One region of the Duganella kummerowiae genome, then DNA from elsewhere that is predicted to be linked to it. Evidence: predicted binding sites of a transcription regulator. Region 1 holds the regulator's gene; each other region holds the start of a gene.

What was found. Region 1 encodes FNR, which switches genes on or off when oxygen is low (the NO sensors DNR and NnrR bind a similar motif). Its sites were predicted from a motif close to TTGATNNNNATCAA; they were not measured.
Region 2: the regulator FNR is predicted to act here: its motif matches at 6,727-6,740, upstream of oxc (oxalyl-CoA decarboxylase).
Region 3: the regulator FNR is predicted to act here: its motif matches at 1,451-1,464, upstream of ACLB1G_RS02995 (FliM/FliN family flagellar motor switch protein).
Region 4: the regulator FNR is predicted to act here: its motif matches at 921-934, upstream of cqsA (alpha-hydroxyketone-type quorum-sensing autoinducer synthase).

The regions. Positions count from the first base shown of each region.
Region 1 is NZ_JBKFEH010000008.1:719,393-727,257, forward strand. Features, by position in the region: gene ccoG (cytochrome c oxidase accessory protein CcoG) at 1-735, shown strand, start outside; gene ACLB1G_RS11050 (FixH family protein) at 746-1,267, shown strand; gene fnr (fumarate/nitrate reduction transcriptional regulator Fnr) at 1,383-2,141, opposite strand; gene ACLB1G_RS11060 (response regulator) at 2,327-5,776, shown strand; gene ACLB1G_RS11065 (catecholate siderophore receptor Fiu) at 5,965-7,865, shown strand, end outside.
Region 2 is NZ_JBKFEH010000001.1:173,662-181,526, forward strand. Features, by position in the region: gene ACLB1G_RS00630 (LysR family transcriptional regulator) at 170-1,069, opposite strand; gene ACLB1G_RS00635 (DMT family transporter) at 1,171-2,055, shown strand; gene ACLB1G_RS00640 (DUF5710 domain-containing protein) at 2,113-2,424, opposite strand; gene ACLB1G_RS00645 (nuclear transport factor 2 family protein) at 2,577-3,059, shown strand; gene ACLB1G_RS00650 (PAS domain-containing protein) at 3,084-3,527, opposite strand; gene frc (formyl-CoA transferase) at 3,600-4,853, opposite strand; gene oxc (oxalyl-CoA decarboxylase) at 4,881-6,596, opposite strand; gene ACLB1G_RS00665 (Crp/Fnr family transcriptional regulator) at 6,794-7,402, shown strand; gene ACLB1G_RS00670 (hypothetical protein) at 7,596-7,763, shown strand; gene ACLB1G_RS00675 (2-dehydropantoate 2-reductase) at 7,860-7,865, opposite strand, start outside.
Region 3 is NZ_JBKFEH010000003.1:28,115-35,979, forward strand. Features, by position in the region: gene ACLB1G_RS02990 (FliM/FliN family flagellar motor switch protein) at 1-332, opposite strand, end outside; gene ACLB1G_RS02995 (FliM/FliN family flagellar motor switch protein) at 337-1,215, opposite strand; gene fliE (flagellar hook-basal body complex protein FliE) at 1,886-2,224, shown strand; gene fliF (flagellar basal-body MS-ring/collar protein FliF) at 2,324-4,072, shown strand; gene ACLB1G_RS03010 (flagellar motor switch protein FliG) at 4,056-5,084, shown strand; gene fliH (flagellar assembly protein FliH) at 5,081-5,785, shown strand; gene fliI (flagellar protein export ATPase FliI) at 5,782-7,092, shown strand; gene ACLB1G_RS03025 (flagellar FliJ family protein) at 7,089-7,520, shown strand; gene fliD (flagellar filament capping protein FliD) at 7,642-7,865, shown strand, end outside.
Region 4 is NZ_JBKFEH010000010.1:141,723-149,587, forward strand. Features, by position in the region: gene ACLB1G_RS14270 (sensor histidine kinase) at 1-846, opposite strand, end outside; gene cqsA (alpha-hydroxyketone-type quorum-sensing autoinducer synthase) at 1,007-2,236, shown strand; gene ACLB1G_RS14280 (group II truncated hemoglobin) at 2,301-2,699, shown strand; gene ACLB1G_RS14285 (DNA recombination protein RmuC) at 2,726-4,027, shown strand; gene moeA (molybdopterin molybdotransferase MoeA) at 4,031-5,947, opposite strand; gene moaA (GTP 3',8-cyclase MoaA) at 5,950-7,059, opposite strand; gene ACLB1G_RS14300 (Rne/Rng family ribonuclease) at 7,201-7,865, opposite strand, start outside.

The DNA.
Region 1 (7,865 bases):
CAGAGCTCGATGTTCGACCAGGACACCCTGATCATCAGCTACGACGCCGCCCGTGGCGAACCGCGCGGCAAGCTGTCGAAAACCGCCAACGGCAACGGCGGCTCCTGCATCGATTGCACCATGTGCGTACAGGTGTGCCCGACCGGGATCGACATCCGCAACGGCCTGCAGTACGAATGCATAGGCTGCGCCGCCTGCGTCGACGCCTGCGACAGCGTGATGGACAAGATCGCCCAGCCGCGCGGCCTGATACGCTACAGCACCGACCGCGCCCTGGCCGAGCACGACGGCGGCACGGCGGCCCAGCTGCGCGCCCACCTGCTGCGCCCGCGCGTGTTGATCTATGGCGGCATCCTGCTGGCCCTGGTGGCCACGGTGGGCACCACGCTGGCGCTGCGCACCCCGCTCAAGCTGGACGTGCTGCGCGACCGCGGCACCCTGGGCCGCGAAGTCGAGGACGGCATGATAGAGAACGTGTACAGGCTGCAGATCATGAACACCAGCGAGCAGGCCCACACCTACCGCATCCGCGTCAGCGGCGTGCCCACCCTGGCCCAGGTGACGGCCGACACCGTGACCGTGGGCGCCACCGAAACCCTGGCCCATCCGATCCGCCTGCGCACCGCGCACGGCGCCGGCCAGCCGGGGTCCAACAAGATCGATATCGAACTGACCGCCGTGGACGATCCATCCCTGCATGTGAAGGAACATGCGGTGTTCATGGTGCCGCGCTGAAGGAGTGATGATGCAAGCCGCAATCCCGAGTCCGAATCCTGCGCCCTGGTGGCGCCACCGCTGGCCCTGGCTGCTGATGGCCGGCCCCTTCATCGTGGCCGTGGCCGCCAGCTACACGGGCTGGCTGGCCTACCAGGGCCAGGATGCGCTGGTGGTGGGCGACTACTACAAGCAGGGCAAGGCCATCAACCAGGACCTGCGGCGCGACCGCGCGGCAGCCGGCCTGGGACTGGCCATGGAAGTGGAATACGATCCCTCGACCAGCGAGCTGCGCGGGCGCATCAGCAGCCGCAGCCAGGCCACCCGGCCGGCCGCCGTGCTGCTGCACCTGTCGCACGCGACCCTGCCGGAAAAGGATATCCGCCTCATGCTCAAGCCCGACGCGGACGGCGCCTTCCACGTGGCGCTGCCCATGCTGGAGCGCAGCCGCTGGGTGGTGCTGGCGGAAGGAGAACAGCGCGACTGGCGCCTGGCCGGCGCCTGGCAGTGGCCGGCGCAGCGTTCGGTGACGCTAAGGGCCGACGCGGAGTAGGTTTTGAACCTGTTTCAAAATCAGGGCCAGGCGCTGGCCAAGGCCGGGGCGGCGAAGACAGTGCGCCTGCACGGCGAGGAGCTGCAACGACGCCATGTTCGGTTTGAAACAGGTTCTATGCGCAGGTCTCGGTGCCGGCCGTGATGGCCTTGAGGGTAGGCAGGTTGAGCAGCTCGATCTCGCGGTTGCTGACCCGCACCAAGCCCTCTTTCTTGAACCTGGACAGCAAACGGCTGATGCTCTCTATGGTCAAGCCCAGGTAGTTGCCGATTTCCTCGCGCGACATGCGCAGCTGGAAGGTGTGCGGCGAATAGCCGCGCGCCTCGTAGCGCGAGGACAGGTTGACCAGGAAGGCGGCAAAGCGCTGGGTGGCCTGCATATTCCCCAGCAACAGCATGACACTTTGCTCGCGCGTGATTTCCTGGCTCATCATGCGATGGAAATGGCGCAGCAGGGTGGGCATGTCGGCCAGCAGCTGCTGCAGACTGCCGAACGGGATTTCGCACACCTCGCTGTCCTCCAGCGCAATGGCGTTGCATAAATGGCGGTCGGCGCTGATGGCGTCCATGCCCAGCAGCTCGCCGGCCATCTGGAAGCCGGTGATCTGCTCCAGCCCCTCCTGGTTGACCTGGTAGGTCTTGAAATGTCCCAGCCGCACCGCATACAGGTTGGCGAAGCCGTCGCCGATACGGAACAGGGTGCCGCCGCGCGCCACCTTGCGGCGGCGGCCGATGATCTGGTCCAGGCGGTCCATGTCGGCCGTGTCCAGGCCCATGGGCAGGCACAGCTGGTGCATGCTGCAGGTGGCGCAGCGCGCGCGCAGCGCATCGATCGAGGTGGCGGGCAGGGTCAGGGGGGGAAGTTCGCGTATCATCCAGGCAGTGTAGCGCATCCGCCCCCATTTGGTGCGATTTCGCACTGAACCATTCAGGTATCCGAGGCTGTGCGACAACGCCCACAGTGCAGTGCCTGCTCCTTGCCAATCCCGCCCATTGCGGGGAAAATCCCTAGCAATATGGCAATTCCTCCGATCGCCCCGACCCCGCTTGCAAGGAAGACATGAAGCCTCTCGGCATCAAAGCCAAGGTCGCGCTGGCCACCAGCATTACCTCCATCCTGATGATCGCCCTCGTTACCGTGGTGCAAATGCAACGGATGCAGGACGACTTCACGCGGGTGCTGTTCGCCCAGCAGACGGCGCTGATCAACCGCACTGCCGAGGAGCTGGACGACAAGCTGCTGATGCTGCTCGACATCATCGCGGTCTCGGCCCGCAACCAGCCGCTGGCCATCGCTGCCGATCCCGAGCGCCTGCGCGACTACTACCGCGACCGCGCCGTGCTGGCCCTGTTCGACGACCTGCTGGTGCTCAACCCGGCCGGCGACGTGATCGCCGATCTGCCGGTGGTGCCGGGCCGCACCCAGGTCAACGCGTCCGACCGCGCCTATTTCAAGAAGGTCATGCAAACCCGCAAGCCCATGATCACCGAACCGGTGATCGGCAAGACCAACAAGCAGCCCATCGTGCAGATGATCGCACCGGTGCTGGACGACAACGGCGAAGTGCGCTGCCTGCTGATGGGCGTACTGCGCCTCTACAAGGACAACCTGCTGGGCCATTTGCGCACCGCCAAGGTGGGCCGCAGCGGCTACTACTTCGCCCTGACCCGCGGCCAGCCCTCGCTGTACGTGCTGCATCCGGACACCAGCCGCCTGCTGCAGCCGCGCCAGCCCAACGCCAATCCGGCCACCACGCGCGCCCTGGATGACGGCTTCGAGGGTTCCATGCTGGGCACCACCAGCAACGGCACCCGCGCCCTGAACAGCTACAAGCAGCTGCAAGCGGTGGACTGGCTGCTGGCCGCCTCGCTGCCCATGGAGGAAGCGTTCGAGCCCTTCAACGGCGTGCTGTACCGCCTGCTGGCCTGGAGCGCCGCGGCCTCGCTGCTGTCGGCCGCCGTGATCGGCTGGCTGACGCTGCGCCTGATGGCGCCGCTGGTGCGCCTGCGCGACGCCATTGCCGTGCTGCGCAGCGACGCCCGCCGCTTCACGCCGCTGCCAGTGCGGACCGAGGACGAGGTCGGCCAGCTGACGGCCGCCTTCAACAGCCTGATGCACGAGCGCCTGTCGGCCGACGCCCGCCTGCAAAGCCTGATCGAGTTCGCCCCCAACGCCATCGTGGTGGTGGGCGTGGACGGCCGCATCGAAACCTTCAACCGCCAGGCCGAGCGCTATTTCGGCTATCAACGCGAGGAAGTGCTGGGCCAGCCGCTGGAAGTACTGGTGCCGGAGCGCCTGCGCAGCCTGCACCAGCGCCACCGCACCCAGTTCTTCGCCGAGCGCCTCAGCGCCGAACCGTCGCGCATGGGGCCGGGCCAGGATTTATATGGCCTGCGGCGCGACGGCAGCGAATTCCCGATCGAGGTCAACCTCAGCGCGGTGCGCACCGACCAGGGCACCAAGGTACTGGCCGTGGTGTCCGACATCACCGAACGGCACCGCCTGCGGCTGGAGCTGGAGGCGCGCGCCGTCGAGCTGGAGCAGGAGCGCGACCGCGCCGAGGCCGCCAACCGCGCCAAGAGCGAGTTCGTGGCCAACATGAGCCACGAAATCCGCACGCCCATGAACGCCGTGCTGGGCATGGTCTACCTGCTGGGCAATACCGACCTCAGCGCGCAGCAACGCAAGTACCTGAGCATGGTGCGGGTCTCGGGCCAGTCGCTGCTGGGCATCCTCAACGACGTGCTGGACTTCTCCAAGATCGAGGCGCGCCACATGGAACTGTCGCCGGTGGAGTTCGCGCTGGAGGAAGTGATGAACTCGCTGGCCACCACCATGACCATGAACGCCGGCGACAAGGAACTGGAATTGGCCATCGCGGTCGACGCCGGGGTGCCGCGCATGCTGCGCGGCGACTCGCTGCGGCTGCAGCAAATCCTGGTCAACCTGGCCGGCAACGCCATCAAGTTCACCGAGCAGGGCGAGGTGGTGGTCAGCGTGTCGCTGGCGCGCCAGGACGGCGATCGCGCCTTGCTGCGCTTCGAGGTGCGCGACACCGGCATCGGCATCACCGAGCAGCAACAGGCCCAGCTGTTCAACGCCTTCTCCCAGGGCGACCAGAGCATCACGCGGCGCTTCGGCGGCACCGGCCTGGGCCTGGCCATCACCAAGCGCCTGATCGAGCTGATGGGCGGCCAGATCGCGGTCGACAGCCGTGCCGGGCAAGGCACCACCTTCTGGTTCAGCCTGCCATTCGAGGTGCTGCCCGAGCCAGCCGGCGAGAAACGCAAGCCCGACCTGGGCGCGCTGCGCCTGCTGGTGGCCGACGACAACCGCACCAGCCGCGAGCTGATCAGCAAGCTGATACGGGCCTGGGGCTGGCAGGCTGACGAGGTCGATTCCGGCGCCGCCGCCCTGCAGCGCTACCGCCAGAGCCGCCACGGCGGCCAGCCCTACGATGTCGTGCTGGCCGACTGGCACATGCCGGGCATGAACGGGCTGGCCACGGCCAAGGGCATACGCGAGGAGGCCGAGGGCCAGAAACAGCCCATCGTGGTGATGGTCAACGCCTTCGCGCGCGACCGCCTGGAGGAGATTTCCAGCGCACCCGAGGCCGACGTGGTGCTGGTCAAGCCGATCACCAGCTCCAGCCTGTTCGACGCCCTGCACCAGGCCCTGGCGGCCCAGGCCGACGGCGAACCGGCGCCACTGGAGCAGGGCATTGCCGGCCGCCTGGACGGCGTGCATGTGCTGCTGGTGGAAGACAACCTGCTGAACCAGGCGGTGGCGCGCGGCATCCTGGAGCACGCCGGCGCCACGCTGGAGGTGGCCGGCGACGGCCAGCAGGCGGTGGACATGATGCGCGCCGGCGCCGGGCGCTACGACCTGGTGCTGATGGACATGCAGATGCCGGTCATGGACGGCTTCACCGCCACCCGCATCCTGCGCCAGGAGTTGGGCCTGGCGCTGCCCATCATCGCCATGACGGCCGGGGTGCTGGATTCCGAGCGCAGCCGCAGCATGGAGGCCGGCATCAGCGATTTCATCCCCAAGCCCATCGAGGTCGAGCACATGCTGGCAGTGATCGCGCGCCACCTGCCGCCCCGGCCCGCCGCCACCACGGAGGCAACCGAGGCCGCGCCGGCGCCCGATCCCGGAGCGTTCAGCATGGACAGCCTGATAAAGGTCATGGGCCGCGATCCCAAGGGCCGCGGCGTGATGGTGAAAATGGTGCGCGCCGCGCTGGAAGCCGGCATGGCGCCGGTGGAACAGGCCGGCCAAGCCCTGCGCGAAGGGCGCCTGCACGACGCGGCCAAGCTGTTCCACGGCCTGCGCGGTGCGGTCGGCGTGCTGGGCGCCAAGCGCCTGATCCAGGCCACCATCGCCGCCGAAGCCGCCATCAACGAAGGCCGCGAAGAGGAAGCCGGGCAGCACTACCTGGACGTCAAGGCCGAGCTGGAACTCACCCTGGCCCAGGCCGCAGCCTGGCTGCGCCAGCAAGGTGAGTGAGCCGGGTGCCGTTTACACGACATCATCCTCTCTGCGATATTTCACTTCTAAATCAAAAACTTAGCCTGCCTGCGTCCTGATTGCGACTGATATTGATAACTATTCTCATTTACAATGAGAATAGTTCTCGTTACAATCTCTCACATTCTTTAAATGCATCGTTCCATCAGGAAAGTGAGAACAGGTAAATGATCAAGAGCCGCAAGCACGCCCCCACCCGTTTCAACCAGAGCATGAGCGCCGCCCTGGCCGCCATGCTGCTGCCGGTGGCGGCCCAGGCCGCGCCGGACGCGCAGCCACAGGCCCCCGCCGCCGCCCCGCAGACCCTGCAAGAAGTGCAGGTCCAGGCCAGCCGCGAAAATGAGTTCAAGGCCGAGCGCGCCTCTTCGCCGAAATACACGGAAAAACTGGTGGACACGGCCCAGACCCTGACCGTCATCAAGAAAGACCTGTTCGAGCAGCAGGGCGCCACCACCCTGACCGAAGCGCTGCGCAACACCCCCGGCGTGGGCGCCTTCTTCCTGGGCGAGAATGGCAGCACCAACACCGGCGACGCCATCTACATGCGCGGCTTCGACGCCTCGTCCTCGATCTATGTGGACGGCGTGCGCGACGTCGGCTCGATCTCGCGCGACACCTTCAACATCGAACAAATCGATGTGCTCAAAGGCCCGGCCGGCACCGACAACGGCCGCAGCTCGCCGACCGGCTCGATCAACCTGGTGTCCAAGCAAGCCAACCTGGAAGAAGCCTATACCGGCAACCTGACCTTCGGCAGCGGCAAGCAGAAGCGCGCCACCGCCGACATCAACCACGTCATCAATCCGGAAACCGGCACCGCCTTCCGCCTCAATCTGCTGGAGCAGGACAGCGGCAACCCGGCGCGCGACGTGGTCACCAACAAGCGCTGGGGCGTGGCGCCCTCGCTGGCGTTCGGCCTGAACAGCCCGACCCGCGTCTACCTGAACTACCTGCACGTCGACCAGGACAATATTCCGGACGGCGGCGTGCCCACCGTCGGCCTGCCCGGCTACAGCGCGCCGGCCTCGACCGCGACCAACAACGTGGCCGCCATCGGCAGCGCGCCCAAGGTTGATCCGAGCAACTTCTACGGCACCACGCAGGACCATGACAAGGTCAAGGCCGACATGGCCACCGTGCGCGTCGAGCACGACTTCGCCGGCGGCGCGCGCCTGGTCAACACCAGCCGCTATGGCAAGACCAAGGAAGACTACCTGCTGACCTCCTTCATGGTCACCGCCGCCAACCTGATCAACATCAGCAACGCCGACCGTTCCACCTGGCAGCTGCGCCGCAGCACCCCGACCTACAAGGACCAGCTGAACGAAATCCTGACCAACCAGACCACCATGAGCGCCGACTTCATCACCGGCGCCGTCAAGCACACCGTGGTCGGCGGCGTGGAACTGACCAGCGAGAAGCAGACCAACTACAGCCTGGGCCTGACCGGCGGCACCCTGCTGCCGATCGCTAACTTCTACCACCCGAACTACAACGATACGGTCAACATCACCTATGCCCGCACCGGCGCCCGCACCCAGGGCGAGATGAATACCCAGAGCGCCTATGTGTTCGACACCGTCAAGGTGGGCGAGCAGTGGATCTTCAACGGCGGCGTGCGCCTGGACCACTACAACCTGGACTATACCGCCATCGCCGCCACCACCAACGTGGCCACCAACCTGACCAACAGCGACAACCTGTGGACCGGCAAGATCTCGGCCCTGTACAAGCCGACCCCGAACAGCAGCGTGTACGCCCTGGTGGGCAACTCGAAAGCGCCGCCGGGCGGCACCAACTTCACCCTGAGCGCCAGCGCCAACAGCGCCGCCAATCCCAAGTTCGATCCGCAGGAAACCACCAATTACGAGCTGGGCACCAAGTGGGACTTGCTGGATCAGAAACTGTCGCTGACCGCCACCGTGTTCCGCACCGTGGTCAAGAATGAGATCGAGCAGGACCCGGTCGATGCGCTGTACTACCAGACCGGCAAGAAGCGCGTGCAGGGCGTGGAACTGGGCGTGACCGGCGAAGTGGCGCGCGGCTGGCTGGTCAGCGCTGGCTACAC
Region 2 (7,865 bases), on a different contig from region 1:
AATGTACGCACAGACCAAACCAATTCCATGATGAATATTTCAAGCCTGAAATGGCTGCCGGGATAGAACTGAATGCCCAAGCGCCAAATGGTAGTGATAAATGTAAATGTTATGCGCTACCATTTCAAGTCCCAAACACGATATCGCCTGCTATGTCGCGCCGAAACAACTATTCGGCGCTGCAGGCCAGCCTCACTTGTTCGCGCAGCCAGCGGTGGGCGGGGTCGTGATGCTGGCGCGCATGCCAGCTCATGCACACCGCAGCCGTCGGCGTCGCCATGGGCAGGGTAAAGGCGCGGACCCGGTGGTGCGGCGCGCCCCACCGGGCAAAAGGCTCGGGCATGGCAGTGAGAAAATCCGAACTGGCGGCCATCACCATGGCGGCCTGGAAGCCGGGCGCCACCAGCACGATACGGCGTTGCAGGCCCAGTTCGGCCAGGGCCGCGTCTATGGGCCGCGCGGCCAGGCAGCGCGGCGAGGCCGAGACATGCGGCCATGCGGCGTAGCGCGCCGCACTGATCTCGCCGCCCTCCTCCAGCAGCGCATGCCCTTCCCTGGCCACACCCACGAAGCCGGCGTCGAACAGTGGCTCGGCATGGATGCCGGGTTCGTCCGACGCGAGTATGCCCAGGTCCAGGTCCACACCGCCGCGGTGCAGGACGTCGGCGCGCTTGTCCTGGCGCGGCACGAAGCGCAGCAAGACGCCGGGCGCCAGCGCGGAGATCTGCTGCGCAAGGCGTGTGGCCCAGACGCCGGCAAAGCCATCGTTGGCGCGCAGGGTGTAGATGCGCTGCAGCGTGTGCAAGTCCAGTTGGTCCGGTGTGAACACCTGGCGCACGCCCTCCAGCGCGGACTGCAGGCGGGCCTGGAGCGCAAGCGCGCGCGGGGTCGGCGCCAGGCCGCGTCCGGCAGCGACAAACAATGGATCGCCCACTGCCGCGCGCAGCCGCGCCAGGCGCCGGCTCATGGCCGGGGCGCTGATGTGCAGGCGGCGCGCTGCGCCGGCCACGCTGCCTTCGCTGAGCAGGGCGTCCAGGTCGAGCAGGAGATTGAAGTCCGGCGGGGTCATGATGGCTGCATCCGGTGCAATGATTGAGTGCAAGAATATCACTTTACGCACGGGTGCCGGCAGCGCGAGGATGGTGGCTGTGAACCACTCGGGCTGCAATCATGCGATTTTCCCTCTACCCACTGTTGGCGGTCCTGATCTGGACCGGCAATACCCTGGTGACCAAGGCCGCCACGGCACACATCGAGCCGGCCGCCATCACCCTCTACCGCTGGCTGCTGGCCGGATTGATCATCACGCCGATGGTGGCGCCCGGGCTGTGGCGGCGGCGCGCGCTGGTAGGTTGCGCACTACCCAAGCTGGCGCTGCTGGGCTGCCTGGGCATGGGCATGTACCAGGGACTGGCATATGAGGCGGCGCGCAGCACCTCGGCCGTCAACATGGGCGTGATCGTGGCGCTGATGCCCTTGATGTCCCTGCTGCTGTCGTCGATGCTGGCCGGCGAGGCCGTGAGCGCCGTCCGGGGCTGCGGCGTCCTGCTGTCCCTGGCCGGGCTGTTGATACTGTGCAGTGCGGGACAGCCGCAGCGGCTGCTGCACGGCGACGTGCACGCGGGCGATCTGCTGATGCTGGCGGCGGTGGCGTCGAACGCGCTGTACGGCGTGCTGCTCAAGCGCTGGCCGACAGGGCTGTCCACCTGGGAGCAGCTGTCGGTGCAGGTGTGGTGCGGCGTACTGCTGATACTGCCGTTCTGGTGGCTGGCGCCCTCCTCGCCGCTGACGGCCGCCAATGCGCCGTTGGTGCTGTATGCCGGGATACCGGCCTCGATAGGCGCGCCGTTCTGCTGGATGACCGGGGTCCGGCAACTCGGGCCGGCGCGCGCCAGCATGTATTTGAACCTGCTGCCGCTACTGGTGGCCGGCTGCGCGGCGCTGCTGCTGGGCGAGCAGCTGCGCGGCTATCATGCCGTGGGCGGGGCGCTGGCGTTGCTGGGAGTGTGGCTGGGGCAGCATGTGGCGCCGGCCTCGCGCCCGCGCAATGGTTGAGGCAAGTCCAACGCCAGTCCGGCATGGGGTCGCGCCTGTGCGGCAACGACGCCTTAGTTATAGCCAGCGCTCGAAACCGGCCGGATCGACGCCGTTGGGGATGTACCATTTCTTCTGGCCCGGATCCCAGCGCGCGCCCAAGCGCTTGGCTTCCTCCTTTTCCGCGTACGGTACCTTGAGGAAGGTGCCCTTGGCGCCACCTCCCGGCCTGGCGCCGCCGGCCTTGGCAGGCGGCGCACTGGGCGGCAACGCGGCGGGGGCCGCCACCTCCACCTGGCTGCCGTCGGGGCGGACTTCGACCCAGCGCACGCCGCTGGCATCGGTGATCTTGCATTTGTAGGGCGGGTCGAACGGAGGCGTGTCGGTCATGGTGCTGGCGGTGGTTGGGTGCAGCCGCATTATACGGCGTTCGTCGGCCGCCACGGCAGTTGGCGCCCGCGTTACGGCCATTGGTCGGGACACCGCTTGCCCGCACGCCGCAATCTGCCTAACATGGCCCCACCTACATCGCCGGAGCCATCATGAAACACACCTTGCTTGCCTGCTGCGCCGCCCTGCTCTTGCCCGCCACCGCCCTGGCCGACGGCGCCGGCGCCGATCTCACCGCCACCATCACGGCGCTCGACACCAGGCTGTTCGACGCCTACAACCGCTGCGACCTGGACGCCTTCAAGGACCTGTTCGTGCCGGACGTTGAGTTCTATCACGATAACGGCGGCCTGATGACGGGCCGCGACGCGGTGGTCGAATCGACCCGCAAATACATCTGCGGCAAGGTCACGCGCAAGCTGGTGCCGGGCACGCTGCACATCTACCCGGTCAAGGACTACGGAGGCATCGAGGAAGGCGAACATGTGTTCTGCCAGACCGGCAGCGGCAAATGCGAAGGTGTCGCCAAGTTCCTGATGGTATGGCAGCACAAGGAAGGACAGTGGCGCATGACGCGCATCGTCAGCTACGGCCACCGTGAATTGACGGCGGCGGAACAGGCGCGCCTGCGCTAGTCCCGCCGACGCGGTTGAATGAACTCAGGCCGGCGCGCCAGCCCTGGCGGCCGCCTCCAGCTGCGCCACCTTCACCTTGAGCGCGCGCTCCTCGGCCCAGCGCACGGTTTCGTCGCGCACGATGGCGACGATGGCGTTGACCTTGCCGTCGGCGCCATACGTCATGGCCACGGTGAAGGCAATCGACAGCGTCTTGCCCTCCTTGTGCAGGGCCGGCACGCGCAGCACGTCATTGCCGTAGCGCGTTTCGCCGGTGGCCATGGATTTGTTGTAGCCATCCCAGTGGCGCTGGCGCTGCCGTTCCGGAATGATGAGGTCCAGCGACTGGCCCAGCGCATCCTCCTTGGTGAAACCGAAGATGCGCTCGGCCGCGCCATTCCACAGGATGATGGCGCCGGCCGCGTCGCACACCACCACGCCGTCGCCCAGCGCTTCCAGCACCGCCTGGTAATCGAGAGTTACTGACATATCACCTCCTACAAAATACAAATGTCCGGGATTCGCATCCCGGACATTAACAGGACTAGCAGCTTGCGGCGATCACACGGCCTTGGCTTCGTGCAGGGCGGCGATTTCCTTGCTGCTGTAGCCCAGGGTTTCCAGCACCTCGTTGGTGTGCTCGCCCAGCAGCGGCGAACCGGTGATTTCCACCTTGAGGTCGGAGAACTTGATCGGGCTGCCCACGGTCAGGTACTTGCCGCGCGCCTTGTGGTCCACCTCGGTGATGGTGCCGCTGGCGCGCAGCGAAGGATCGTTGGCGATTTCCTTCATGCTCAGCACCGGCGAGCACGGGATGTCGTACTTGCGCAGGATGTCCACCGCCTCGAACTTGGTCTTGTCCTTCAGCCAGTCCTCGATGATGGCGAAGATGTCGAAGATCTTGTCCTGGCGCGCGCGGGCCGTGTTGTAGGCCGGATCGTCGATCCACTCCTCGCGGCCCAGGGCCTTGCAGATCGGCGCCCAGGCGTGGCCCTGGATGGTGAAGTAGATGTAGGCATTGGGATCGGTCTCCCAGCCCTTGCACTTCAGGACCCAGCCCGGCTGGCCGCCGCCGCCGGCGTTGCCGCCGCGCGGCACCACGTCGGTGAACTCGCCGTGCGGATACTGCGGATACTCTTCCAGGTAGCCGACGCGGTCCAGGCGCTGCTGGTCGCGCAGCTTGACCCGGCACAGGTTGATCACCGAATCCTGCATGGACACGGCCACCTTCTGGCCCTTGCCGCCGTTGCGGTTGCGGGCGTGCAGCGCGGTCAGGATGCCGATCGCCAGGTGCATGCCGGTGTTGCTGTCGCCCAGGGCGGCGGCGCTGACGGTCGGCGGGCCGTCCCAGAAACCGGTGGTGGAAGCCGCGCCGCCGGCGCATTGCGCCACGTTCTCGTACACTTTCAGGTCTTCGTAGTGGTGGCCGTCCGAGAAGCCCTTGACCGAGGCGACGATCATGCCGGGATTCAGTTCGCGGATGTGCTCCCAGGTGAAGCCCATCCGGTCCAGGGCGCCGGGGCCGAAGTTCTCGACCAGCACGTCGGACTGCTTGATCAAGCGGGTCAGCACTTCCTTGCCCTCCGGGGTCTTGGTATCCAGCGTCAGCGACTTCTTGTTCGAGTTCAGCATGGTGAAGTACAGCGCATCCACGCCTTCGATGTCGCGCAGCTGCGAGCGGGTCACGTCGCCGGCGCCGGGACGTTCCACCTTGATCACGTCAGCGCCATACCAGGCCAGCAGCTGGGTGCAGGCGGGACCGGCTTGCACGTGGGTGAAGTCGATGATTTTGATGCCTTCCAATGGTTTGGTCATTTCTATGTCTCCTGTTGGTATGTCGGATTAGTTCTTGCCCGCGTTCGATTGCGGGTTCAGGTTGGTCAGGCGGCCGGATTCGGTGCCTGCCGTTTCATCGATGACGGCATTGATCAGCGTGGGTTTGCCGGAGGCGATGGACTCTGCCAGCGCCTTGCCCAGTTCTTCCGGCGTGGTGACGTGGTAACCGATGCCGCCAAAGGCTTCGATCATCTTGTCGTAGCGGGCATTCTTGACGAACACGGTGGGCGCCACGTCCTTGCCGCCGGTCGGATTGACGTCGGTGCCGCGGTAGACGCCGTTGTTGTTGAAGATGACGGTGGTCACCGGCAGCTCGTAGCGGCAGATAGTTTCCAGCTCCATGCCGCTGAAGCCGAAGGCGCTGTCGCCCTCGATGGCCACCACCGGCTTGCCGCTCACCACGGCGGCGCCAATGGCGTAGCCCATGCCTATGCCCATGATGCCCCAGGTGCCGGAGTCGAAGCGCTTGCGCGGCTCGTACATGTCGATGATGGAGCGCGCGAAGTCCAGCGTGTTGGCGCCCTCGTTGACCACATTGACGTCGGGACGGGTTTTCAGCACGTCGCGGATGGCGCGCAGCGCGCTGTGGAAGTTCATCGGCGACGGATTCTGGTTCAGCAGGGCCGCCATCTTGGTCAGGTTCTTGTCCTTGCGCTCGGCGATGGTGCCGGTCCAGGCGGCGTCAGGTTTCTGGAAGCCGGATTTTTCCAGGCCGGCCAGGAGCGCGGCCACGCAGGAGCCGATGTCGCCGATCAGCGGCGCTTCGATCGCCACGTTGGAATCAATCTCGGTGGGCGCGATGTCGAGCTGGATGAATTTCTTCGGTGCGCTGCCCCAGGTCTTGCCCTTGCCGTGCGCCAGCAGCCAGTTCAGGCGGGCGCCCACCAGCATCACCACGTCGGCTTCCTGCAGCACGTAGGAGCGGGCCGCGGAGGCCGACTGGGCGTGGGTGTCGGGCAGCAGGCCCTTGGCCATGGACATGGGCAGGTAGGGAATGCCGGTTTTCTCGATCAGGGCCTTGATGTCCTCGTCGGCCTGGGCGTAGGCGGCGCCCTTGCCCAGCAGGATCAGCGGCTTCTTGGCGCTTTTCAGCACGTCCAGCGCGCGCTGCACGGAGTCGGGCGCGGGGATCTGGCGCGGCACTGGATCGACCACTTTCACCAGCGAGCGGCGGCCATGTTCGGCATCCAGGGTCTGGGCCAGCAGCTGGGCCGGCAGGTCCAGGTAAACGCCGCCCGGACGGCCGGACACGGCGGCGCGGATGGCGCGCGCCACGCCGATGCCGATGTCCTCGGCCTTGTTGATGCGGTAGGACGCCTTGGCATAGGGCTTGGCGGCGTTCAACTGGTCCATCTCTTCGTAGTCGCCCTGCTGCAGGTCGACGATCTCGCGCTCGCTGGAGCCGGAGATCAGTATCATGGGGAAGCAGTTGGTGGTGGCGTTGGCCAGGGCGGTCAGGCCATTCAGGAAGCCGGGCGCCGAGACGGTCAGGCAGATGCCCGGCTTCTGGGTCATGTAGCCAGCGATGGCGGCCGCATTGCCTGCGTGCTGCTCATGACGAAAACCGATGAAGCGCATGCCCTCGGCCTGTGCCAGGCGGGCCAGGTCGGTGATGGGGATGCCGACCAGACCGAAGATCGTGTCGATATCGTTGTGCTTCAACGCGTCGATAACGAGGTGGAAACCGTCGGTCAGTTCCGGTGACTGCGTAGTGTTGGTCATGATGAGTGTCTCTTATATTGGTTTAATAAAAGTGAAACCTGAATCCGTGAAACCTGAATCCGCGCACATCAGTGCGTACTACATTGAAGCTGGTAGGATGGATGTTAGCGAGGCAGCACCATTTCTCTCATTGACCCCGGTCAAGATTCATCGGAAGATATCCCCCCTGACAAAATAAGTAACGAGACAACCTAGTTATGACACTGCTGGCCAATCATCCCGAGCGCAACATCATCCGCGTTCAGCTCAAACAAAATTTGGTCCTCAAGGAGATGCGCGACAGCGAGATGGCGGCTTTGGAGCCTTACCTCACCATCGTCAATTGCCAGAAAGGCGATTTGCTGCTGAACCAGGGCGTGCACGAGATGGAGCAGTACTTCATCCTGGACGGCATCCTCAAGCGCGTGGTGACCAACCAGGAAGCCAAGGAAATGATTTTGCGCTTCGCCGCCGAACGCGATATAGAGACCAGCTACGCGGCCTGGCGCCTGAAAACGCCGACGCCGTACAGCATCGTGTGCGTGACCAAGGCGCGCGTGGCCAAGCTGGCCCTGCCCCAATGGGCGGCCTTCCTGGAAAGCCATAGCCAGATCAAGCAAGTGTTCGAATATGAAGTCATGCGCCTGATGAGCGAGATCATGGGCCACACCATCACCCTGCATCTGCTGGACGCGCCGGGCCGGGTGCACCGCTTCATCCGCAAACACCCCGAACTGTTCGATCGGCTGCCGAAAAAGGAGCTGGCCTCGTACCTGAATTTGTCGCCGGAAACCCTGAGCCGCTTGAAAAACCAGGGCAAAATCTGACAGTTAAAATTGACCTAGGTCAAGAATCCTGAAATTAGAAATATGGGGAAAAGCGGTGTTCCCCATAGACATTATTTGTGCGGTGAATAACCGATATGGCAAACGCGAATTGGTAGCACCGGAGGGTGCTGCCTATACTCGAATCCATAGACAGCTGCCACACAAATTTCTTTTAACTTTCAGGAGCTTAGCCATGACCACGATCACCAACCAAACCACCCGCGCCACCAAGACCGCCCCGGTCGAGCCGTTCAGCCTGATGGGCATCATTTCCTTCATCTTCGCCCTGGAGCTGCGCGAAAAGCTGGATGCCGACACCGGCGGCGACAAGTCGGACGCCGCTTACCACTACGGCCTGTAATTCGCTGTATGCAGGCGGGCCGGCACTGCGGTGGCAGTGCCGGCCCTTTTCATTTGCCTTTCCCTTACGCTTGTGGCGTGCAGTTCAGGCTACCCTTCAGGC
Region 3 (7,865 bases), on a different contig from region 1:
ATCACCTTGAGCCCGTAGTTCTCGCCCGCCACCACCACCTCGGCGCGGCCGATGGCGGTGCCGTTAACCTTGATCACCAGCGGCTCGCCGGCCAGCACGTCCAGCTCGACCACGCTGTCCGGGCCGATGGCCATCAATTCCTGCAGCGAAATGCGGGCCGAGCCGACCTCCAGCGTCAGAGTGACGGGGATCTTGCGCATCATGGCCGGCAGGTCGCGCCGCGCACGGGTGTCGGGCGCCACCGACACTTCGCTGCCGGCCTGCTCGATGATCATGTCATCGGCCAGGTCGTCCAGCAGGGCGTCGCTTGAGTTCGCTACATTCATGTTCATCATCTTATTCGACATCTTCAAAAGAGGTTAGACACAGTTTGCCCTTGTGCTCGCTGATGGCCGCCGTGAACAGGCGCGACTCCTCCAGCAGGACATCGGCCCTGTGCAGGCTGACCGGGATGATGTCGCCTACTTGCAAATCAAATACGCTGCCCAGCGTGACTTCCTTGCTCACCAGGCGGCCCGACAGCCCGACCTGCAGGCGCTGCGCCAGCGGGCCGTAGGGCTTGCTCTTGCGGCCGGCGTCGCGGTCGCGCAGCAAGCCGCGCAGCACGCTGCCCATCAGGTGCTTGTCGAGCGCGAACCAGAACCGGCCCGGGGCGCCGCTGCCGAGGTCGGCCACGGTCACCGTGATGACCCAGGTGCCCTTGGGCGGATGGGAGCCGGGCGCCGGCTTGAATTCATCGGCCAGCGCCCCTTCCTCGGACGCGGCCGGCTTGTCGGTGTCCGGCAAATTGAGTTCGATGCGGCCGGCCAGGGTGGCGGCCAGCTGTTGCCCCAAAGCCACAGCGAGACGCTCCTCGGTGGCCGTGACCTTGATCTTGTCCTCGTCAATGACGGCGCTGGCGGCGCCATCCGCCTTGCGCCCGTAGCGGTAATTAAGCACGCTGAGCAGCACCTTGCGCTCGATCGAGAACGCGATCTGACCGGCCGGCGCGGCAAAGCTGAGCCAGCGGGTGCGCGGCTCCGCTCCCTCCAGCCGGCTGAAGGCCACGTCCTCGACCTGGAAACCGCCCCAGTAGCGGCGGTTGACGTTCAGGCGCATGGCCTGCGCCAGGTCCTCGCGCAGTTGCGCGGCGAACAAGTGCAGCAGGTGCACAGGACGGCCCAGCAGGCTGGGGTCGAGCACTTGATGGGGCGTGTTCTGTTGTTTGCTTGTCATGGTGTGGTCAGGGCTCAACACATCGTTGCCTAACGGTTATCTTCGCACAGACACGGGTCGAATGGTGCATGGATTAGTGCTTGCTTACAACGGTGTTTGCGTACAACAGCGTCACGGCGCAGCTACACGGCGTCCAGGCCGCTATTCTAGCCGCTTCCCGGTATCCTAGCGCAAAGTCAGACGATCTCGGTAGCGCAGCATACAGGAAATTTCACATAATTGCTATCTAACAATATTCACCTACATAAATAAACCTTTACAGCGATATTGCTAAGCGGTAAGCTTCCTCCAGCCTGAAAAACGGCTTCCGCTGCTTCGCAACAACCCCTGGCTGATAGAGCTTAGTGAATGATTTATAACGGTATTTTCCACAGGAAAACAGTTGTTGTAACCTTGTCTGCGTGCGGCGCATCTATATTGAATCCATGATAAACCCCCGTAAAAACGGTTCAGCTAGTTTCAGGACGGCGTTTGACGCCTCCCCAAGCTTGTCAGGCATCGTCTGACACAATTGTTCGCCTTGTCCGACAGGATGAGCGCATGCCGGACGGGAGTGCGGCGTGTGACGCTTGCTGCTGGCGGGCAATCTGGCTAAGGTAGCCGTATGGCGGCATGGCCGTCGAATTCGCAGGTTTCCCAGTGACTTTAGTGCAAGAGTGGAGGTAGCAAGATGAGCAATGGAATTTCGTCCCTGATCCAGGCCGACCTGGCGTCGCTGACCAACGCGGCCCAGAACCTGGCCCAGCAGACCATTGCCCCGGCCGCCCAGTACGGCGGCGAGCCGGCCGGCTTCTCGTTTGCCCAGACCATGCAGAACGCCGTCGGCAAGGTCAACGCCGACGACGCGGCGGCCGGCCAGAAGATGGCCGACGTGGACGCCGGCAGGAGCGACGACCTGGTCGGCGCCATGCTGGCCAGCCAGGAAGCCGGCTTGTCCTTCTCCATGCTGATGCAAGTGCGCAACAAGGTCATGGGTGCGGTCGACGAACTGATTAAACTCCCGCTGTAATCGGCCGTTACAGCGCCGTCATCCTGTTTTTTGCGAAAGCAACCCAACGTGATCAACACCTTCAAGTCCGCCTTCGGGCGCTGGCGCGCCGGTTCCGGCATGCCTGCGCTCTCGCCCAACCTGCTGAAAACCCTGTACCCCATGCTGCTGCTGGCCATCGGCGTCACTGCCATGGTCCTCATGTATTTGTGGAGCGACCAGTCCGGCTATAAACCGGTGTTCGGCGCCCGCGAAAAAGTGGTGGCGGCCGACATGATGACGGTGCTGGACACCGAGCACATCCCCTACCGCATTCATCCGGAAAGCGGCCAGGTGCTGGTGCCCTCCTCCATGCTGGGCAAGGTACGCATGCTGCTGGCGGCCAAGGGCGTCACGGCCCAGCTGCCGGCCGGCCTGGAGCTGATGGACAAGAACGATCCGCTGGGGGTGTCGCAGTTCGTACAGGACGTGCGCTTCCGGCGCGGCCTGGAAGGCGAGCTGGCGCAGTCCATCATGACGCTGGACAGCATCGCGCACGCGCGCGTGCATCTGTCGATCGCCAAGTCGACCTCCTTCGTGTCCTCCGACGGCGAGAAATCCTCGGCCTCGGTAGTGGTCGCCACCAAGCCGGGCGCCACCCTGCAGCCGGAAACCATCGCCGCCATCGTCAACATGGTGGCCGGCAGCGTCGCCAGCCTGAGCCCGTCCCGGGTCAGCCTGGTGGACCAGGCCGGCAACCTGCTGTCGGCCCACGTCGACCTGGCGGACGGCTTCGACGCTTCCAGCGGCGGCAACGAGAACGGCAAACGCATCCAGGATGACGTGAAATCCAATGTGCGCAGCCTGCTGGGCCCGGTCATCGGCGAGGACAACTTCCGCCTCAGCGTGACGGCCGACGTGGACAACGACAAGGTCGAGGAAACGGTGGAGAAATACGGCGCCGATCCGAAAGTCACCAGCGAAGCCATGCGCGAGGAGCAGGACCGCAACCGCATGGTGATGGGCGTGCCCGGCACCCTGTCCAACCGTCCGCCGGCGGCCGCCAATCCGGCCACCCCGGCGGCCGGCGCCGCCGCCGGCGGCGACAGCGCCAATCCGGCCGACGGCACCGCCCGCAAGAACGCCACCACCCGCCAGTACGCCTATGACCGCAGCATCGTCCAGACCAAGCGCAGCCGCGGCCGCCTGCAGAAGCTGAGCGTGGCCGTGGTGCTGGCCCAGGCCGCCGCACCGACGCCCAAGACCGGCTGGTCCGCCGCCGAGATCGCCAACATCGACAAGATCCTGCGCAACGGCCTGGGCATCAACGCCGAGCGCGGCGACCAGCTGGTGGTGACCGCCATGAACTTCCCGCCCAAGGCCGCCGTCGTGCCCTGGTGGCAGGAGCGCGACAACGTGGTCGACATCAGCACCTACGTGATGTACGCGGTCGGCGCCCTGCTCGGCTATCTGCTGCTGTTCCGCCCGCTGCTGCGCCTGCTGACCGTGCGTTTCGCGCCCGACACGGCGGAGACGGCGCGGATCGCGGCCGAGCGCCGCGCCGCCGAGACCGCTGCTGGCGCGGCCGCCACCGCCGCCCATGCTGCTGGCGCCGCGCCGGGGACACCGGCGGCCCTGGCCGCCGCCACGGGAGCTCCCGGCCTGCCGGGCCCGGGCGCCGCCGGTGCGCCGGCCCTGGCCGGCGCCGACGGCGCCGCCGGCCAGCCCGGCATGACGGTGGTGCCGCTGCTGGAAAACTATGATTTGCCGCCCCCGGGCTCGGCCGTGGACGTGATGGTCGATCACCTGAAAGTCCTGGCCGCCAAGGAACCCGAGCGCGTCGCCGAAGTCGTCAAACAATGGATGCAGAAAAATGGCCGAGCAAAATAACATGGATGAGGAATCCGGCAACGGCGCCCTGTCGCCGGTCGAGCAGGCAGCCATCGTGCTGCTCAGCATAGGCGAGGAGCCGGCCGCGGCCGTGCTGCGCTGCCTGTCGCGCGAGGAATTGCTGGAAGTGACGCAGGTGATGTCGCGCATGAGCGGCATCAAGGTCGAATCGGTGAAGAACGCCATGCAAACCTTCTTCGACGATTACCGCCAGCAGTCCGGGGTGCACGGCGCCTCGCGCAGCTACCTGAAGCGCTCGCTGGACCTGGCGCTGGGGGGCGACATCGCGAATACCGTACTCAACAGCATTTACGGCGACGAGCTGCGGCCCAAGATGGCGCGCCTGCAATGGGCCTCGCCCAAGTGGCTGGCCGAGTACATCTCCAACGAACACGTGCAGATGCAGGCCGTGTTCCTGGCCTTCCTGCCGGCCGCGCTGGCCGGCCAGATCATCGACGCCCTGCCCACCGAGGGCCGCGACCTGGTGCTCCTGAACCTGGCGCGCCTGGACGAGATCGACCGCGACCTGCTGCTGGAGCTGGACCAGCTGGTGGAACGCTGCCTGGCCGCCTTCGACATGCAGAGCACCAGCGTGGAGGGCATACGCCAGGCCGCCGAGATCCTCAACCGCCTGCCCAACAACCGGGCCCAGATGGTGGAGCTGCTGCGCGCCCACGATCCGGACGTGGTGGCCAAGATCGAGCTGTCCATGTACGACTTCTTCATCCTCGGCTCGCAGACCGAACAGGCCATCACCCGCATCCTGGAGGACGTGCCGCTGGAGCAGTGGGCCATCGCCCTCAAGGGCGCCGAAGTGTCGATCCGCGACGCCGTGCTCAAGACCATGCCGAAACGCCAGGCCCAGGCTTTCGAGGACATGATGCGGCGCGCCGGTCCGGTGCCGATGTCGCGCATCGAGGCCACGCGCCAGGAAATCATGGCCACCGTCAAGGCCCTGGCCGACGCCGGCGAGGTCGAGATCCAGCTGTTCGCCGAAACGGTGGTCGAATGAAGCAGTTCCGCCCCTACCGCTTCCCGCCCCTGGCCCAGTTCACGGCGGTGGCGCAGCAGCGCGCCGCCGCCTCCGGCGGCCAGGGCGACGGCGGCGCCCAGTGGGCCGCCTCGGTCAGCGAAGGCTTCGAACAGGGCCAGCGCGACGGCTACGAGATCGGCCTGTCGCGCGGCCAGGAGGACGGCTTCGAGATCGGCCGCGCCGCCGGCCAGGAACAGGGCCGCGAGGAAGGCCGCCACGAAACCCTGGTGGCCTACGACCAGATGGCGCGACCGGTGGACGCCATGCTGAAAAGCCTGAAAAAGCTGCGCGCCGACTACCGCGCCGCCCAGCGCAAGGAAGTGGTGGACCTGGTGGCCAAGGTGGCGCGCCAGGTGATACGGGCCGAACTGGCCCTGCAGCCGGTGCAGATCATGGCCCTGGTGGACGAGACCCTGGCCACCATGCCGCCGACCCGGGAAGAAATCGATGTCTACCTGAATCCGGAAGAATTGAAGCGCATCAGCGAGATCGATCCCAAACGCGCCAAGCGCTGGAACCTGATCCCGGACGCCCGCCTGGACGCCGGCGAATGCCGAATCAAGGCCGGCGACAACGAGGTCGACGCCGGTTGTGTGCAACGTCTTGCGGCTGTCATGGAACAGGTCGATAATCAACTGCAGGCCGCCGATGGCGGCGATGAGCAGGATACCGAAGAATGATCGCTGACGCACTGCGCAATCTGGAATTGGGCTCGGTGCCCATGGCCACGCCGACCGGGCGCCTGGTGGGCGCCTCCGGCCTGCTGCTGGAAGCGGTCGGCTGCCCGCTGCACACCGGCCAGCGTTGCCAGATTGAGACAGTGTCGGGCGAATGGCTGGACGCCCAGGTGGTGGGCTTCCGCGACAAGGTGTCCTACCTGATGCCGTTCAAGAAAGCCATCGGCCTGACCACCGGCGCGCGCGTGCTGCCGCAGCCGGACAAGGTCAGCCTGCAGATCGGCCCCGGCTGGCTGGGGCGCATGGTCAACGGCCTGGGCGAACCCATCGACGGACTGGGCAAGCTGGGCGGCGACTTCCCGCTGGAAGCGCAGCCGCCGCGCGTCCATCCGCTGCGCAAGAAACCCGTCACCGAACCGCTGGACGTGGGGGTGCGCGCCATCAACGCCATGCTGACCCTGGGCAAGGGCCAGCGCGTGGGCCTGATGGCCGGCTCCGGGGTCGGCAAGTCGGTGCTGCTGGGCCTGATCACGCGCCAGACCGTGGCCGACGTGGTGGTGGTCGGCCTGATCGGCGAGCGCTCGCGCGAGGTGCGCGAATTCGTCGAAATGTCGCTCGGCCCGGACGGCCTGCGCAAGGCGGTGCTGGTGATCGCTCCGGCCGACGAAAGCCCGCTGATGCGCATCATGGCCACCGAACTGTGCCATTCGATCGCGGCCCACTACCGCGACCAGGGCAGAAATGTGTTGCTGCTGGTCGACTCGCTTACCCGCTACGCCATGGCGCTGCGCGAAGTGGCGCTGGCCCTGGGCGAGCCGCCCGCCACCAAGGGCTATCCGCCCTCGGTGTTTTCCAACTTGCCGCAACTGATCGAATCGGCCGGCAACGGCGAGAATCCGCTGGGCAGCATGAGCGCCATCTATACCGTGCTGGCCGAGGGCGACGACCAGCAGGACCCGGTGGTCGACACCGCGCGCGCCATCCTGGACGGCCACATCGTCATGACGCGCGAGCTGGCCGAGCGCGGCCACTACCCGGCCATCGACATCGGCGCTTCCATCAGCCGCTGCATGAGCCAGGTCATCAGCCAGCCGCACATGCTGGCCGCGCGCGCGCTCAAGGCCTCGATGGCGCGCCACGACCGGGTGCGCGACCTGATCCCGCTGGGCGCCTATGTGCCCGGGGCCGACCCGGTCACCGACCGCGCCGTGCAGCTGCACCCGCGCATCGAAGAGTTTCTCTGCCAGGGCACCAAGGAAGCGGCGCCCTATGCCCCCTGCGTAAGCCAACTTGAAAAGCTGATGACATGAGCGAGCAAAAGATACGCAACCTGACCACCCTGGTCAGCCTGCGCACCACGGAAGTGGAACGGCTGCAAAGCGAGATGGCGGAAAAGACCAGCTTGCGCGACCGCTACCAGAAGAACCTGGAGCGCCTGGACCGCCTGTGCACGGCCAGCGGCGCCAGCGGCAACCTGCCGCCCGCCCTGGCCAGCAACTGCGGTGACTACAAGCAGGCCGTGATGCGCATGGCCGACAACCACCGGCTCGACCTGCACATGCACGAGGCCGACATGGCAGTGTCACAGCAGGCCCTGAACGCGGCCTGGGTCAAGCGCGAGGTCCTGGACCGGGTGCTGGACAAGCAGCAGCGCGCCCTGTTGCAGCAGCAAAATGCGCGCGAGCGCAAGCAGCAGGACGATTTGGCCACACAGCTGTGGTTGCGCAGTCAAAAATAAGCGCATTTCTCCTGTGAATCCACCCGGCAACAAAAAAGCTGGGTTATATTTTCATGTGGAAATGATTTTGGTCGCCTTACTGTTTAGGTACACCATCCATATTTCCCTGGAGTAAAATATCATGGCTTCCTCTTCCGTTATCACCGCCCCGACTTATGACCCGATCAACACGGCCACGACCTTGGCCACCAAGTACGTGGCGGGCAACAAGAGCGTGCTGGCCAGCCAGGCCAGCGCGGCGACGGCCACTGCCAGCGCGCTGAACACGCTCAGCTCGGCGCTGAACACTTTTCAGACCGCGCTGGCCAGCCTGTCGTCCAGCACCGCTTCGCTGAGCGCCAGTTC
Region 4 (7,865 bases), on a different contig from region 1:
GGAGACCTGCTCGCGCGGCCCCAGCGGCCGTTCGGCCGCGGTGGCGCTGTGCAGGAACAGGTCTATCATGTGGTTCATGTGGCGCACCTCGAACTGGATGCGGGCCAGCGCGTCCATGCTGTCGATGCGGGGCGCCGGCCCGGCCGCCGGCCCGCCCGCGCCGGCCGCCAGCTGGCGCAGCAGGCCGCGCACATTGGCCTCCACGCTGACCAGCGGCGTGCGCAGCTCGTGCGACACGGTGGCCAGTCCTGCCCCCAGGCCGGCCAGGCGCTCCTGCTCCAGGGCGTCGCGGCTGATGCGGGCCGCCGACAGCACGGCAATGGCGAACAGGTGGATGGGCGGCTGCACCAGCATGGCCGGCTGCAGCAGCAGTTCGCCCATGCCCTGCGCCGCCACCGCCGCGCAGGCCGCCGTGATGCCCAGCAGGTAGGCGCTGGCGGCGATCCAGAAATCGAAGTGGAACACCACCACCACGCTGACCAGCAGCGACTCGGTCCAGATCGGCCCGGCATGGTTGCGCAAGCACATGTAGGTGAAGAAGAAGGGCAGGATGTAGGCCAGCGCCACCACCAGGTAGGCGTCCAGCCAGCGCCGGGGAAAGCGGCGCGCGAACAGGCCCAGCAGGCACAGCGCCATGGCCACCGCCCGCAGCGGCAGCGATTCATATTCGGCCGGCCAGACCCGGTGCCACAGCAGGTAGCACAGGGGATTGCCGAGCGCGCCGATGCGCGCCAGCAGCAGCACGCGCGTGACCGCGTAGCTGGTACGGCTGTCGCGGGCGGCCGGACGCAGCTGGCGCCAAGTTCGGCGCCAGCGGCTGGGAGCGGGCAAAGGGTCGCTGTACATGGTGGGCTTTGATTTCGATCAAGGCCCCATCATCTCCCGGTTTTGCAACGGAGTTCTGTGTTTCAGGGCAATCATTGATACGAATCAATTCCCCTGTGTGGCCCTGGCGGCATGTTCTTGCTGTAGCTCACTAAAAACCAACTAGGGGATGATGATGACCATGACGATCAGTAAAGGTGCCGCCGAGCACCGCCTGCCCGACTATGTGCGCCGCCGCATGGATGGGCATTACGTGACCCGCATCGAGCAACTGCTGGGCGGCGAGCATCCGCATGCATGGCAGCCGGTGCCGCCCCAGGCCATCCTGCTGGCCGGCAACGATTACCTGTGCCTGGCCGGCGAGCCGGCCCTGGTGCAGGCGCAGGCGCGCACCCTGCAGGCCGGCGGCCAGGGCGGACTGCTGATGTCGGCCGTCTACCTGCAGGAGGGCAGCGCCCAGCACCGGCTGGAGGCCCGGCTGGCCTCCTTCATGCGTGCCGAGGATGGCATCCTGACCCAGTCCGGCTGGACCGCCAACACGGGCCTGGTGCAATGCCTGGCGGCCGAAGGCGTGCCGGTCTACCTGGACATGCAGGCGCACGCCTCGCTGTGGGAGGGCGTGCAGTCGGCCGGCGCCACGCCGCTGGGCTTCCTGCACAACGACCTGGAGCACCTGGAGCGCCAGCTGCGCAGGCACGGCGGCGGCGTGATCGCGGTGGACGCCGTCTACAGCACCGACGGCAGCGTGGCCCCGCTGGCCGGGGTGGTGGCCCTGGCCGAGCGTCACGGCTGCGTGCTGATCCTGGATGAATCGCACTCGCTGGGCACCCACGGTCCGGGCGGCGCCGGGCTGGCGGTCGCTTGCGGGCTGCAGGACCGGGTGCATTTCCGCACCGCCTCGCTGGCCAAGGCCTTTGCCGGGCGCGCCGGCTTCATCACCTGTTCCAGCCGCTTCAAGGGCTATTTCCTGGCCGAGTCGCGCCCGGCCATATTCAGTTCCTGTTTGCTGTCGCACGAGCTGGCGTGGTTCGACGCCGCCATCGACTTCATCGCCGCCGCCGACCTGCGCCGCGCCCGGCTGCAAGAGCACGCGCGCCGCTTGCGCGCCGGACTGGAGGACCTGGGCTACCACCTGGAGGGCAGCGAGCAGATCGTGGCGCTGGAACCGGGTTCCGAGCCGCGCACGCTGGCGCTGCGCAAGGCGCTCGAGCGGCACGGCGTGTACGGCGCCATGTTCTGCGCCCCGGCCACGGCCAGGAACCGTGCGTTGGTGCGGCTGACCCTGAACGCCGGCCTGAGCCAGGCCCAGATGGCGCAGCTGCTGGGCGCCTGCGCCGCCGTGCGCGAGCAGCTCGACCTGGCCAGCTGGTCGTCGACCCGGCGCGCGCGGCGCCAGCTCGCTGCGGCGTGAGGGCGGGCCGCCCGGGCGGGGCCGCCCAGGCGGGGCCGCCCAGGCCGGGCCCGGGTGCGCTATGATGGCGCCTATGACTGAATCACGCACCCTGTATGAAGTGATCGGCGGCGAGGCGCGCGTGCGCGACATGGTCGACCGGTTCTACGACCTGATGGAGCTGGAGCCGGAATTCGCCCAGCTGCGCGCCACCCATCCCCCCACGCTGGACAATGCGCGCGAGCGGCTGTTCATGTTCCTGAGCGGCTGGATGGGCGGACCCGACCTGTATATCGAAAAGCACGGCCATCCGCGCCTGCGCATGCGCCACATGCCGTTCGCCATCGGCACCGTGGAGCGCGACCAATGGCTGCGCTGCATGGCCTGGGCCATGGAGGATGTCGGCATAGCGGAGGCCCTGCGCGTGCGCCTGATGGAATCGTTCTACCAGACTGCCGACTGGATGCGCAACAAGCCCGACTAAGGTGCGCATATGCAGGTATCCATCCCATGAACGCCATTGAATTCTATGTGCTGCTGGCGCTGGCCGTGGCGGTGCTGGCGCTGCAAGCCGCGCTGCTGCTGCGCCGGCGCGGCGCCGACGGTGCGGTGGCCGAACGCATCGAGCGGGTCGAGCGCGAGGTGCGCCTGCAGCTGCAGGCCACGGCGCAGGCGGCCGGAGTCGCCAGCGCCCAGCAGTTCGAGGCCATGCGGCGCCAGATCGAATCGCAGGCCCTGAGCGGGCGCGAGGAGCAGGCTCGCAGCCTGAAACTGTTCGCCGACAGCACCAACCAGACCCTGGCCCGCCTGGCCGAATCGCACGCCCAGCGCATGCAGGAAGTGCGCGCCACGCTGGAGCAAAAGATCCGCGAGCTGCAGGCCGACAATGGCCAACGCCTGGAGGAGATGCGCAAGACCGTCGACGAAAAGCTGCACACCACGCTGGAAACGCGCCTGAGCGAGTCGTTCCGCCAGGTGTCGGAGCGGCTCGAACGCGTGCACCAGGGCCTGGGCGAAATGCAGCAGCTGGCCCTGGGCGTAGGCGACCTCAAACGCGTGCTGACCAATGTCAAGGCGCGCGGCACCTGGGGCGAGGTGCAGCTGGAAATGCTGCTGGAGCAGGTCTTGACGCCCGACCAGTATGGCAAGAATGTGGAAACCATCGCCGGCAGCGGCGCCCGGGTCGAGTTCGCGCTCAAGCTGCCGGGCCAGGCCGAGCGCGGCGCGCCCGTGTGGATGCCGATCGACGCCAAGTTCCCCAAGGAGCAGTACGAGCGCCTGCTGGACGCGGCCGATCGGGCCGACGCCGACGGCGTGGCGGCCGCTGGCCGCGAGCTGGAAAAGGCGGTGCGCACGGAAGCGAAAACCATTGCGGAAAAATACCTGGCGCCGCCGCACACCACCGACTTCGCCATCCTGTTCCTGCCTACCGAGGGCTTGTACGCGGAAGTGATGCGCCGTCCCGGCCTGGCCGACGAGCTGCAGCGCACGCAGCGCATCAGCATTGCCGGGCCGTCGACCCTGGCGGCCCTGCTCAACAGCCTGCAGATGGGCTTCCGCAGCCTGGCGCTGGAGCGCCGCTCGTCCGAGGTGTGGCAGGTGCTGGGCGCGGTCAAGACCGAGTTCGCCAAGTTCGGCGATGTGCTGTCCAGCACCCGGCTGGCGCTGGAGCGCGCCGCCAGGAATATCGAATCGGCCGAAACGCGCAGCCGCCAGATGACGCGCAAGCTCAAATCGGTGGAAGCCCTGCCCAGCGAGGCGGCCCAGCTGCTGCTGGGGCCTGACGGGACCGACGACGCCGATCCCGCCTAGCCGCTACAGCAGGCCGTGGAAGGGGATGATGTCCACGGTGGCGCCGGCCGCCACCGCGCCCTGTTCCTCGGGCAGCACCACGATACAGTTGGCCTCGGCCATGGAGCGCAATATGCCCGAGCCCTGTTCGCCGGTCAGGCGCACCTGCGGGCGGCCATCCCCCCCGGTGGACAGTATGCCGCGCTGGAATTCGGTGCGGCCGGGGCGCTTGCGGATGGGCGCCTGGGCGCGCGCCTGCAGCAGCGGCAGCGGCGCCTCGGCCCCCATCATGCGCAGCAGGGCCGGGCGGGCGAAGAAGTAGAACGACACCATCACCGCCACCGGGTTGCCGGGCAGGCCGAACAGCCAGGCGCCGCCGCTGCCGCCGGTGCCGCCGATGCGTCCGAAGGCCAGCGGCCGGCCGGGGCGCATGTTGAGCTGCCAGAACGCCACCTCGCCCAGCCTGGCCATGATGTCGCGCGTGTAGTCGGCCGCGCCCACCGAGACCCCGCCGGACGTGATGACGGCGTCCGCATGGCCGCTGGCGGTGCGCAGCGCCTGCTCCAGCGCGGCCGGATCGTCGCGCACGATGCCCATGTCGATGAGGTCGCAGCCCAGGCGCTGCAGCATGCCGTACAGGGTGTAGCGGTTGCTGTCGTAGACGCAGCCGTTGTCCAGCGGTTCGCCCAGCGAGCGCAGTTCGTCGCCGGTGGAGAAGAAGGCCACCCGCAGGCGGCGCCGGACGGCCACTTCGGCCAGGCCCAGCGAGGCCACCAGGCCCAGGTCGGCCGGACGCAGCACGCGGCCGGCGGCCAGCGCCACGCCGCCGGCCTTCAGGTCTTCGCCGGCGTAGCGGCGGTTGTCGCCGGTGCGCACCGCGCCATGGGCGATGGTCACGCTGTGATCGGTGATGGCGGCCGCCAGCTCCTGCGGCAGCACGGTGTCGCAGCCGGCCGGGATGGCGGCGCCGGTCATGATGCGCACGCACTCGCCGGGCGCCACCTCCAGGCTGGCCGGGCGCCCGGCGTAGGCGACGCCGGCCACGCGCAGGGTCACGGGCGGCGCGCCTTCGGCCGGCAGGTCGGCGCCGCGCAGGGCGTAGCCGTCCATGGCCGAGTTGTCGTAGGCCGGCACGTTGATGGGAGAGACGATGTCCTGCGCCAGCACCCGGTCCAGGGCGCTGCGCAGCGCCACCTTCTCGTAGCCGGTGACGGGAGCGACGGCGCCGTTGATCAGGCGCTGGGCGTCGCGCACGGCCAGGGCGTTGGCGTCATAGCCGGGCAGGGCGGCGGTGGCGGCGGCCAGGGTGGCCTGGGCATGGCGCTGCAGCTCCTCCAGGGTGTTGAGGTTGCGGAAGGCTGCCGCGTCCTCGAACAGCACTTCGGCCGTGCGCAGGGTCTGGAACCAGCCTTCCATGCGGCGCGCGCCGGTGGACAGGTGGGCCTCCAGCTGTGGCAGCAAGCCGGTTTTCAGCAGGGCGAACACGGGATGGAGCTGGCGCCGCGGCGCGCCGTCCTCATCGGGCTCCATGGTCACGGCCACGGCCAGGTCGGCGTCCTGCGCCGCCAGCGCCTGCAGCAGGCGCTGCGCCAAGTCGGGCGGCAGGAAAGGGGTGTCGCAGGGCGCGGTCAGCAGCAGCGCGGTGCGGCAATGGCGCAGGCCCGCATGCAGGCCGGCCAGCGGGCCCTCGTAGCTGCCCACTTCATCGGCCAGCACGGGGGCGGCGGCGCGGCCGGTGGCATCCAGCAGGGCCTGGTACTGGGCCTGGTTGCGGTTGGCGTTGACCAGCAAGCCGTCGACCTGCGGCGCCAGCCGTTCCAGCACATGGTCCGCCAGTGTGGCGCCCCGGAACGGTTGCAATCCCTTGTCGACGCGGCCCATGCGGGTCCCGCGTCCGCCGGCCAGCAGCAGGCCGGTGATCTGGTAGTCTGGTTGCGACAAGCTCATCCCCCGATATAAGACATTTCCACTTTGTTTGCACGGCGCGACAGGCCGGCCGTGTCGATGGTGCGCAGTTCCGAATAGCGGTCGGCGCGGCGCCGCCACAGCTGGGCCAGCGCATTGGCGATTTCCAGGTCGCTGCGGCCGCCGCGCAGCAGGGCGCGCAGGTCGTGGCCGCTGCTGGCGAACAGGCAGGTGTAAAGCTTGCCTTCGGTCGACAGGCGGGCGCGCGTGCAGTCGCGGCAGAAGGCCTGGGTCACGCTGGAAATGACGCCGATTTCGCCGGCGCCGTCGGCGTAGCGCCAGCGGCTGGCGGTCTCGCCGCTGTAGTTGGCGTCCAGCGGCAGCAGCGGCATCTCGGCCGAGATGCGGCGCACCACCTCGGACGAGGGGATCACCTCGTCCATCTTCCAGCCGTTGGAGGCGCCCACGTCCATGTATTCGATGAAGCGCAGGATGTAGGGCGAGCCCTTGAAATGGCGCGCCATGGGCAGGATCTCGCCATCGTTCATGCCGCCCTTGACCACCATGTTGACCTTGATCGGCCCCAGGCCGGCCTGGTGCGCCGCGTCCAGTCCCTCGAGCACGTCCCCGACGTCGAAATCGACGTCGTTCATGCGGCGGAATACCTGGTTGTCGAGGGCGTCCAGCGACACGGTGACGCGCTGCAGTCCGGCATCCTTGAGCGACTGCGCCTTGCGCGCCAACAGCGAGGCATTGGTGGTCAGGGTCAGGTCCAGCGGCTGGCCGCTGGCGGTGCGCAGTTCGGCCAGCATGCCGATCAGCCGTTCCAGGTCCTTGCGCAGCAGCGGTTCGCCACCGGTCAGCCGTATTTTTTCCACCCCATGCTGGACGAAGATGCGCGCCAGGCGCGTGATTTCCTCGAACGACAGCAGGGCGTGGTGCGGCAGGTAGGGGTAGTCCTTGTCGAAGATGTGCTTGGGCATGCAGTACACGCAGCGGAAATTGCAGCGGTCCGTGACCGAGATGCGCAGGTCGTGCAGCTGCCGCCCCAGGCTGTCGCCCAGCAGGCCGCTGGGTTGTTCCAGCCGCTCGGGAATGGGCGGCGCGACCTGGCGGTGGTCGGCGACGAGGATGATCTTTTCAGCCATGTTTGCAGTCTTAGCTTGGTTATGCGTAGCAATAAGCGGGTAACCATATCACGAGCGCCGCGCCGCCGTCATTGACCGCGGCAAAGCAGCATGAAAAAAGGGAAGCCGGAGCTTCCCTTTTTTTGCTGCGGCAGTCCGCGATCAGCGGCGGGTGCTGACCTGGACCAGCGGCTCGTCCACTTGCGGCGGCAGCGGCTTGCGCTCGCGCGGCACGCGCACCGGGGCCGGCGCCTGGGCGGCCGCTTCCTGGGCCGCGCGCAGCTTGGCCGGGTCGGTGGCGGCCAGGGTCAGTCCGGCGGCGCTGAGGATGGCTTGCAGGTCGGCGCTGGCGCTGGAGGGCGCTGCGGCGGCCGGAGCCGAAACTGGAGCCGGAGCCGCAGCTGGCGCCGGAGCCTGGGCGGCGGCGGTTACCGGTGCGGGGGCGGGAGCCACGGGCGGGACCGCCGACAGGGCGGCCACCGGATCGTCCGACACCTTGGGATCGGCCGAGGCCGGTTCCACGGCTTCGGCAGCCGGTACGGCGTGCGCCACGGCTGCCGGCGCAACCTGGGCTACGGCGGGCGCGGGCGCCGGTTCAGCAGCGCCCGCCGGCGCTGCTGCCGGTTCCGCGGCTGCTGCGGCAGGCGCGGCAGATGCTGGAGGCGCTGAGGCGTTGGCTTCGGCGGACACTGCGGCCGGGACTTCCGTCACGGCGGTCGGCGCGGGGGCGGCGTCAGCAGCCGGCTTCTCGTAGGCGTATTCCGCTGCGGGAGCCGGTTCCGGGTCGGCCAGGGCGGCTACCACGGGCGCGGCCTCGGCCAGCACCG